2 linked regions of the Marinoscillum sp. 108 genome follow. The protein of the gene in region 1 binds, or shares a complex with, the protein of each later gene. Links are inferred from orthologs where the notes say so. Each region holds a gene or a part of one and is shown in the gene's direction. Other genes may lie near its edges.

What was found.
Region 2: dnaX (region 1) and GV030_RS11900 share a complex: the UniProt entries of both Bacillus subtilis proteins name them as parts of the DNA clamp loading complex. The link is inferred for Marinoscillum sp. 108 from one-to-one orthologs.

Annotation. Positions count from the first base shown.
Region 1 is NZ_LR734817.1:509,510-515,221, reverse strand. The notes cover bases 1,530-4,341. They hold dnaX (DNA polymerase III subunit gamma/tau), read left to right. Parts: upstream 1,530-2,285; coding sequence 2,286-3,398; downstream 3,399-4,341. Other genes in these bases: GV030_RS19690 (LytTR family DNA-binding domain-containing protein), read left to right, coding at 4,112-4,341; GV030_RS19695 (hypothetical protein), read left to right, coding at 3,461-3,991; GV030_RS19705 (hypothetical protein), read left to right, coding at 1,712-2,185; GV030_RS19710 (RNA polymerase sigma factor), read right to left, coding at 1,530-1,621. In the rest of the region: GV030_RS19720 (hypothetical protein), read right to left, coding at 1-358; GV030_RS19715 (hypothetical protein), read right to left, coding at 385-1,035; more of GV030_RS19710, read right to left, coding at 1,025-1,529; more of GV030_RS19690, read left to right, coding at 4,342-4,483; GV030_RS19685 (DUF3857 and transglutaminase domain-containing protein), read right to left, coding at 4,488-5,712. UniProt on the Bacillus subtilis protein: Part of the beta sliding clamp loading complex, which hydrolyzes ATP to load the beta clamp onto primed DNA to form the DNA replication pre-initiation complex.
Region 2 is NZ_LR734808.1:2,987,993-2,992,611, reverse strand. The notes cover bases 51-2,816. They hold GV030_RS11900 (DNA polymerase III subunit delta), read left to right. Parts: upstream 51-754; coding sequence 755-1,879; downstream 1,880-2,816. Other genes in these bases: rimK (30S ribosomal protein S6--L-glutamate ligase), read left to right, coding at 2,310-2,816; GV030_RS11895 (RimK/LysX family protein), read left to right, coding at 1,879-2,313; GV030_RS11905 (GlmU family protein), read left to right, coding at 51-748. In the rest of the region: more of GV030_RS11905, read left to right, coding at 1-50; more of rimK, read left to right, coding at 2,817-3,212; hemC (hydroxymethylbilane synthase), read left to right, coding at 3,212-4,126; GV030_RS11880 (peptidylprolyl isomerase), read left to right, coding at 4,162-4,619. UniProt on the Bacillus subtilis protein: DNA polymerase III is a complex, multichain enzyme responsible for most of the replicative synthesis in bacteria.

The DNA of each region.
Region 1 (5,712 bases):
GGTCCTCCCACTCATCAGCATCTACCAAGAGCTCCATGTTACCAATTTTGATTTTCGTTTTGGCGCTGCTGCCTTCTCCGAAGATGATCGTGGTGTCCTTGAGGTATTTTTTGCCATTGTCATCCTGCAGTTCTATTTTCTCTATTTTGCTGGACCTCAGTGCTGAATTCAGGTCTTTGATCATCTTGTTGAGGTCGTATTGCTCCAGGTCTTTGAGCGCCACACGATCTTCGGTGTAGACAAGAATCTTGCTTTTGTTGTTGAGCTCTATGACTACAGTATCTCCTGTAGAAGCCCTTCCTCTTTCCGGATGCATGAGCAGCAGGAGTGCCGTCATTGCCAGTATTGCCTTTTTCATCGTTTCTTTTATTTTGAGTTTTTGACTTAGTTTTTGCTAAATAAATTGTCCTTCACCTCTCTTATATCTGCCAGGATCTCGGTAGGAGATACATCATTGGAAAAATACGCGATCAATGTATTGAACTTGTTCACCTTTAGGCTGTCAGTTTGAGGCTGATGGGTAGCTATGTAGGTGATTTTCACCGCAGGAGTTTCCTGTTTGGGTAGTCCTGGGATTTTGAGCTGATTCCTCACCGGCAATTCTGCCTCCAATTGGAAGTTTTTAAGAGAAGCTACCGAGATGGCTTCATAAGTGATTTCTTCAAAATCAGCTTTTTCCGTGATCGTCTGTGAAGCCTTCTGGGCCTTAATTTTTGGTTGAGTGGCTACCACTGGAGCTACAGTATTTTCAAGATTCACAGAAGGCAGCTCCAGCCGAAAAGAATATCGATCCTGATACTCAGGATGATCGATCGCCGAGAGGTAGTCCCCCTGTTGTTCTTTTTCTGAAAGATTGATTACCACTATGGTAGCTGCAAGGAGGACCACTATGGCCGCGGCTATTTTCATGGGGGTAACCCAAAATCCTTTTTTACCTGCAATCTGGCCTTGCACCTGCTCCCAGCTGGAGGCCTGAGGTGTCACCTCGAACTGATCAATGTTCTCCCTGAATAGTCTGTCCAAATTATTTGCCATTGCCATCTTGTTTTAATTCCTTCTCCTGGATCGTTGCCAGGCGGTTTTGTAAATATTTTCGTGCTCTACTGAGCTGAGATTTCGAAGTATTTTCATTGATTCCCAGCGTTTCGGCTATTTCCTTATGATTATATCCTTCTATGGCATAGAGGTTAAACACTGTGCGATAGCCCACCGGGAGCTCTGCTATCAGTGCCATGAGATCTGCGGCTTCCAGGCTATTTTCCAGCGTGGAATAGTCCGGTTCAGATTCTGCTTTTTCCACCTCCACTTCCAGCGACATGTTTTTGTGTTTTCTGATATACATCAGACTTTCATTCACCATGATGCGCCGTACCCAGCCTTCCAGGCTACCTTCACCCTGATATTGTTCCAATTTGTCAAACACTTTCACCATTCCACCAATCATTACATGCTCTGCTTCTTCTCTGTCGTGAATGTATCGGATACATACCCCCAACATTCTGGACGCAAATCGGTCATACAACTCTTTTTGCGCACTGGGTCTGCCTTTCTTGCAGTCATGCAGTAACTTTTGCTCAGAGTTGGATTTATCGATTCGCAACATGGTTAGGTTGGTGTTCATTGGGTAGATGCGGATAGTTGCTTCGAGGTTGCGTGGCTATTAAAAAAATATAGTGAATTAAACTTCTTTTCTTTACGTATCGTCATTACAATGGTGAATATTTTATTCAAAACCTCTTCATGGGCCTTTATTCTGGTTTGCGTGCTCTGCTCCTGTAGCCGGGAAGAGTTTAAAGATTCCACTACTTTCGATGCACGCGAATGGGAACTTGATAGTGATGGCCTGTCCATCCCCGCACTGAATGCGCTGATGGAGGGCGAATGGTCACTGCGATACACCACACTGTTTGTCAGTGATAAATCCCTGATAAAGAATTTCAATCCGGGGGAAGTCATCTGGAAGGTAGACGTGGCCAGCAAGGTAATTTACCGGGATTCGAAAACCAATGGCACGCAATATCAGCTTGCTCTGGAGCCGGTGGATCCACAAAGTCCGAATGGCAGGCTTGTACCCATTATTTTTATGGATGGTGAGAAAGGGTACCTCAGCATAGGAGCGGACCGCATGGTCATCTCGTTTGGCTACATGGATTTACCCAACTATTATTTTGAGCGATACGACTAAGCAGGGGCCTTTCCTGGTCATCTTGTAGGATCGCTCATTTTGTTCAAAGTTTCATCTTGATTCTTGCCGGAGTTCTACCCAATTGTCTTAATTTTCCGCTGTGGAAAGTTTCGTTGTATCGGCCAGGAAGTATCGCCCGTTAGGGTTTGAGGAGGTAGTGGGCCAGGGCCATATCACTACCACACTTAAGAATGCCATCGACAATGATCACCTGGCGCAGGCCTTGCTTTTTTGTGGCCCCAGAGGAGTGGGTAAAACTACTTGTGCGCGTATTTTGGCGCGTATGGTCAATGGTTTCGAAGCAGAATCGGGTGACGCAGCCACCAACAATTTCAATATTTACGAACTGGATGCGGCCTCTAATAACTCTGTGGACGACATCAGAAACCTGATCGATCAGGTACGCTACCCACCGCAGCAGGGGAAATTTAAGGTGTACATCATAGATGAGGTGCACATGCTCTCTACTCAGGCCTTCAATGCTTTTTTGAAGACTCTGGAGGAGCCTCCTTCGTATGCCATTTTCATACTAGCCACTACAGAAAAGCATAAAGTCATCCCTACCATCCTATCCAGGTGTCAGATTTATGACTTCAATAGGATAGAGATCAATGACATGGTGGTGCAGCTTCAGCAGATCGCTGAAAAGGAAGGCGTGGATGCCGAACCTGAGGCACTGCATCTGATTGCTCAGAAAGCAGATGGAGCAATGCGTGACGCACTGTCCATCTTCGACCTCATAGTTACCTTTTCTTCAGATAATAAGGTGACTTATCAAAATGCAATCAAGAATCTGCACATCCTAGATTACGATTATTACTTTAAGCTGGCAGACTTCTTTCAGGCAGAAGACCTCTCCGGGGCGTTGCTGCTGTATGATGATATCCTGAGAAATGGATTTGATGGTCATAATTTCCTGATTGGTCTGGAAGAACACTTCCGAAACCTGCTGGTCTGTAAAAATCCTGAGACTCTCAAGCTGATGGAGGTGCCGGAAAATCTCAAAGGAAAATACCAGGAGCAAGCCAATGCACTGAGTACTTCTTATTTACTCACTGGGCTTAACCTGATGAATCAGGTGGACCTGAACTACAAACAAAGTAAGAATCAGCGATTGCATATTGAACTTTGCCTGATGAAGCTTTCTCAGCTGAACCGGGCTATCAAACTCAGCGCAGAGAACGGGGTAAAAAAAAAAGCAGTGACAGCCTAGAGGAAACCAGGCAGCCTTCTGAGAAGAAGCCGTCTCCTGCTCTACCTACGAAAGAACATCCGGTGGCTACTCCTTCTGCGAGAGTTGTTCCCCAAACCCCCAAAATTAAAATTCCTACAGCCCTAAAGGATCCTGCTAAAAAGGAAACCCCAAGTCTGCTGAGACCCAAGACCCCAGTGGTGCAGGAGGAGGAAGTGAAAAAACCACTACTGGAAGAGCGCAGCACGCCATTTGACGAAAGCCAGGTGATCGATGCATGGAAGGCCTTCAGAAAGAGGAGGCTGGAGGCGGGTGCTTCGGACACTGAGAAGCTGGTGCTGGACCGGCGACTGGAGAAGACCGGCGATACTCAGGTAACACTGTTTATGGAAAGTCAACTGGAGATCAGCATTCTAGATAAGTTTGAGCAGGATCTTATCCAGCACCTTAGAAAAACGCTGGACAACACCTTTGTGCAGATAGAAAAGGAAGTTACCGAGCAGGAGTCTACCCGTAACCTCTATACCTCCAAAGAGAAATTTGAATACATGGCTCAGCAAAACCCGGTATTGAGAGAGCTTAAGGACCGACTTGGCCTGGATTTCGAATATTAATTGGCTATTGATTCGGTGTGTATATCTGTTCACCGACCTTTTTTCTGGGTTCACCGATATTAACTTTTTATTTACCTTAGTTTATTGGTCATTTGTCTGAACAACCATAATAACCACACTATGAAACTAAGAGCTATTGCCATTGATGATGATCCTACCTCTATCTTAATGGTACAAAAACTAGCCTCCAAGATCGATGATCTGGAATTGGTGAACACTTATGAATCCCCGATAGAAGGGGCAGCAGGTATCATTTTGGATCGGCCGGATATTCTGTTTTTGGATATTGAAATGCCTGAGTTTAATGGCATCGATATTATGAGTACCCTGGTGAAGCCGCCCAAAATCATTGTGATTTCAGGAAACCCACTTTTTCAGTCCCAGGCTCTTGAATTGGACGCAGTAGCCTTTATTTCCAAGCCACCACAAGAGGAAGAGTTTAATATGGCCGTGAATAAGGTACGTGCTCATCTGTTAGAGGTGGAGGCATAAAGCGTCAATCTATTTTTTCAAGCACTATCTGATCGTTGAATGTTTTAACGATGGTGTCCAGACGATTCTTGATACGTAAGTACTCACCAGAACTGTAAACGGCTTTTTTGTATTCTATTTGTCCGTCTACGGTGAGTGACTTATCGGTAGAAATGATGTTATACTTGATTGTCATTAGGTGATCATCAATATTTTGGTTGGAAGGAAGATAGGTTACTCGATAACCCTCTGGTATTTCAATGATGCTCTGATAGTGATCTGTGGTTTTATAAGTGAAGTCTACGGGATACGTTCTCGATGGGTATTTGAGAGGGTTTTCGTCAATGGGTAAGTTAAGAAAAGGACTAATCAAAAATTTCCCATCTACCCGCTCTAGTTGGCACGCGCCTGTAAAAGCAAATGAATACTGACTATTCTGACTTCTTCCTGGGAAGGAGACTTTGTGAACGTCAAGGTATTCACCTTTTTCCAACGATTCGGTCAATAGCCTATCATCAGTGCCATAATTCTTATGCATTTTTAGCCCTTCGAACTCTGTCATCTGGCTGCTTACGAGAATGGTTGATTTCAATGAATCGGGGTCTGGTTTTTGAGAGATCGTATAATTATTCAGGGAAGCTTTAGGTGACTCTAACCCAACCCATCCAACTCCAGCCTCGTCTATTATGAGTCCATTATCATTGAAGCAAAAAGGTGGTAATCTATCAAAAGTTAATAGCGGCTCCGTGGCATCTGTTAGGATTTTACCGGATTCCAGCTCAATAATGATCACTACATAATTGAAAAAGTGACTAAAAGGGTAATCCATGGTGATTTTTCCATGATCTCGTGTACTTATTAATACGGGTTTGGCCTTTATACCGGCAGCATTCAACAGCCCGATAGTAAACAGGTTGATTTCGGCTGCATTTCCTTGTTTTGCGGCATAAAACTCTTTGACTGACTGGTTGGCATACTTCGCATAATACCTATCCCAGGAGAAGTCGTTTTTAACGTAATCAACTAGTAGGCCAGCCTTCTCTGTTTGAGTTTTGTTACTGAGGTTGAGAGAAGGAAGGATGGTCTTTTCTGAGAATTTCTGTGCCTTTTTAATGTATTTCCCAAAATTTTCATGGTCATTGAGCTCTTCAATGAGTTTGGGCCAGGTGGTTATGATCTCAGTTTTGAGGCCGTTTGGGTTATTGACCTGTGTCAATTGAAAGTCCATTTTGATGATGTAATCATCGGTG
Region 2 (4,619 bases), on another replicon or contig:
CATCACCAAAGGAAGAACGAGCCAGCCCATCACAGATGCGCATACCATGACTTACGGGTCAGATATCTTTCTGGAGGAAGGTGCCCAGGTCCGAGCGGCTATTCTCAATGCAGAAAATGGCCCTATTTACCTGGGTCGAAACAGTGAGGTACAGGAAGGGGCTATCATTCGGGGACCTTTTGGAATGGGGGAAGGCAGCATAGTGGCCATGGGCAGCAAACTGCGGGGGGATACCTCCGCCGGACCCCAGTGCAAAATGGGCGGTGAAATTTCCAACAGCGTCTTCTGGGGCCGAAGCAATAAAGGGCATGACGGCTTTCTTGGCAACTCCGTGCTGGGTGAGTGGTGTAATCTGGGAGCTGCCACCAACAACTCCAACCTCAAAAATAACTATGATCCTGTGCGCATGTGGGACTTTGCCTCCGGGCGGTTCGTTCACACTGACCTCCAGTTTTGTGGGTTGATCATGGGTGACCACAGTAAAACGGCCATTGGCACCCTATTCAACACCGGCACTACAGTAGGTGTAGCGGCCAACATTTTTGGTGAGGGGTTCCCGCGTAACATCATCCCTTCTTTCTCCTGGGGCGGAGCAAAAGGTTTTGTGACCCACCAGCCACGCAAAGCTTTCATCACTGCGCAAGTGGTAATGAAAAGAAGAAATTTAGAACTAACCGAACAGGATAAAAACATCCTAAATCATATCTTTGAGGCCTCTGCTCAGTATCGGGTTTGGGAAAAAAATTAATTGCATATGCGGTTTGCGGATATCCCGGGTTTGGAAAGTTTGAAAGAGTCACTCGTGGCCTCCTACAAAAACAATCACATTGCGCACGCCCAGCTTTTCAATGGTCCGGTGGGCGGCGGTGGCCTCTCCATGGCATTGGCCTTTGCTTCCTACCTCCTATGTGAAAATAAGCAGGAGCAGGATGCCTGTGGGGCATGTCCCAACTGCCACAAAATGGAGCGGCTGATTCACCCGGATGTTCATTATATCTACCCCAAACCTTCGGCATCCAAGGCCACAGAATATGACAAACTGCAAAGCGACACCCTGAAAAAATGGCGAACCTTTGCACACGAGCAACCCTACGGGGACATTGAGGACTGGGTCACCTATAATGGGTATGAGAATAAAAACGTCCTCATTTCTAAAGAAGACAGCCGCAATATCATCAAGACAGTGAGCATGAAGTCTTTTGAGGGGGACTTTAAGATCCTGATCATCTGGTATCCGGAATACATGCACCCGGCAGCTGCCAATGGCATCCTGAAGGTACTGGAAGAGCCTCCCACCCAAACGATCTATCTACTGGTGAGCTACGCTTACGATACATTGCTCGCCACCATCAAATCCCGAACGCAGATTTTTAATGTAGCCCCTTTTCAGGAGTCAGTCATTGCTGAGCACCTCATCAGCCAGCGTGGAGCAGACCCGCAGGTGGCCGAGAAGATCGCCCGCCTGGCATCCGGCAGTATGGGCAAGGCTTTCTATGAGCTGGAGCACGCCGGCTCCATCGCCTACGAATCATTCAGAAACTGGATGCAAATCTGTCTGAAAGGAGACTACACAGCCATGGTCCAAAATACGGAATCGTTTCTGCAAAGCTCCAAGCCTCAGCAGCGAAATCAGCTGGAGTTTGCCATCGCGCTGATCAGAGATGCCATCCTATCCAAAGCCGACAATGACCAGCTCCTCCAGCGCGAGGGAGCCGAAGGGGAGTTCATTAAAAAATTTGGAGGCTTTGCCACGCTAGAAGTTTTAGAAAACATCTATATAAACATTAGCAACAGCCTCAACCATTTGCAGAGAAACGCAAGTCCGCGCATTACGTATATGAACCTTTCATTGCAATGCAGTAAACTGCTTAGGTCCTAGTGAAAACAAAAAAAACCATTGGAAGAGCGGATATAGTGGATTTTCCTGATCTTGGAATTGAAGGGGTAAAAGCCAAAATTGATACCGGAGCATTTACTTCCTCTATTCATTGTAAAAAAATTTCGGTGAAAGAGGGTGTGCTTAGTTTTCATGTATCCATTGATCAGGATGGCACCACCATCAGCAAGCGGTTCGAAACCACAGACTATACACAAAAGAAGATCAGAAGCTCCAACGGAGTAGCTCAGCTGAGATATGTAATCAAAACAAAAATTGTTCTTTTCGGCAAGGCCTATCCTGCGCAGTTTTCACTCACCGACAGGAGCCGCATGAAAAACCCCGTACTACTCGGAAGAAAGCTTTTGAAAGGTCGCTTTCTCGTAGATGTATCCGAAAAAAACCTTTCCTTTGACTTAAAGAAAACTCAAAAATGAAATTAGCGATACTTTCCAGAAAATCGGATCTGTATTCCACCCGCAGACTGAAGGAAGCTGGAGAAGAAAGAGGTCACGAAGTACACGTCATCGACCATTTGCAGTGTGACATCATGATCGAGCAAAATGCACTGGCCATGTATTATCAGGGGCAGAAGCTCACCGATTATGATGCCGTCATCCCCCGAATTGGAGCGTCAGTCACCTTTTACGGAACCGCCGTGCTCCGTCAGTTCGAAATGATGGATGTCTTCAGTGCGAACCGGTCGATAGCGATCACGCGCTCTAGAGACAAACTCCGGAGCCTGCAAATGCTCGCTGCGGCGGGGTTAGATCTGCCAAAGACCGCCTTTACCAACTACTCCAAAGAAGAGAAACAAATCATCCAAAACCTGGGAGGAGCGCCTCTCATCGTCAAGTTGCTGGAAGGCACGCAGGGTCTTGGTGTGGTACTGGCCGAAACCATCAAAGCCGCCAAGTCAGTGATTGAGGCCTTTCATGGTCTCAAAGCTCGTATTATCGTTCAGGAATTTATCAAAGAAGCCAAAGCTTCGGATATCCGGGCATTTATCGTAGATGGGGAGGTTGTAGGGGCCATGAAGCGCACCGGCAAAGAAGGAGAATTCAGGTCCAACCTCCACAGAGGTGGGTCAGCCGAGCTCATCCGACTGAAAAGGTCTGAAAAAGCCGCCGCCATCAAAGCTGCGGCTGCTATGGGGCTTCACATAGCCGGAGTAGATATGCTCCAGTCTGATAGAGGACCGCTTATTCTGGAAGTGAATAGCTCTCCCGGTCTGGAAGGAATTGAAACCGCCACAGAAAAGGACATTGCCGGCAAAATCATAGAGTTTGTGGAGCGCAACTATCAAAACAAACGCGGAAGAAAGAAAAACGCCTAGTGGAAATCATCAGGATAGGAACCCGAAAAAGTAAGCTTGCCCTCTGGCAGGCAGAATATGTGGCCCGACAACTACAGCAGGCCGGGCACCCCACAGAGCTGGTACTTCGAGAAACCAAAGGTGACAAAGTACTGGATGTCTCCATTGCCAAAATAGGGAGCAAGGGTGTTTTTACAGAAGAGCTGGAAGAGCAGCTCGCATCAGGAGAAGTGGACATAGCTGTACACAGTGCGAAGGACATGCAGTCCCGATTGCCGGCAGGATTTGAGATCATCGCGTTCAGTGAGCGCGAAAAGATCAACGACGTGATTGTCTCCGAAAAACCCATTGACCTAAAGAACGAGCAACTCATTTTGGGTACCTCCTCCACCCGCAGGGTAGCCCTTTTCAGGCATTTTTATCCAAATGTGCAAACTGTGGATGTCCGGGGAAATCTCCAGACCCGACTGGAAAAAATGAGAGCAGGGCTCTGTGATGGACTTGTGCTGGCCTATGCCGGAGTGCACAGAATGGGTTACGACCCTATGATCAGGCATGAACTGTCTCAGGATGAATTTATACCGGCAGTGGGTCAGGGCAGCATTGCCATAGAGGCCCATTCATCTCTTTCGGCGGAGAAAAAGGAAGCCATCCGATCTGTCCTCAACCATCAGCCAACTGAAAGCCGGTTGTTGGCAGAACGAGCTTATCTGGCACGACTGGAGGGCGGGTGTAGCATCCCCGTATTTGCTCTGGCCAACTGGGCAGGTGACGAACTGGTCATCTCAGGGGGCATTGTAAGTCTGGATGGCGGTCAGAGAATTGTGAAAACCCTCCGCGGGGCCAACCCCATGACTCTGGGCAATCAGCTCGCCGAAGAAATCCTAAAAGCCGGAGGAGATAAAATTCTCGCGGAAATACGTAAACAACTTTGATTTTTTATCTTTGAAACTGATCTAAACTCCCGATTATGAAAAAATTACTTCTGGCGTTCGTTGTTCTGGCCATAGCACTTTCTGCCTGTGACAAAAACAAAGATTACCTGATTACCATTCATACAGAATATGGCGATATGAAGGCCATTCTCTACGACGAGACACCCTTGCACAAGAAAAACTTTATTGAACTCGCCAAAGCCGGAAGGTATGACAGCACCATTTGGCACCGGGTCATCGAAGGTTTTATGATTCAGGGAGGAGACGTACAAACCAAAGAGGGCATCAGAGAAACCGAAGACCAGCGGATTCCTGCTGAAATAGTGAAAGGCTTCCAACATACCAAAGGGGCCATAGCAGCGGCTCGCCAAGGAGACCAGGTGAACCCAAAGAAAATGTCCTCCAGCTCGCAGTTTTACATCGTGGATGGTCGTAAATACTCTGAGGCGGAGCTCACCACCGATCAGATGAAACTCAACCAGGGTGTGAGCCA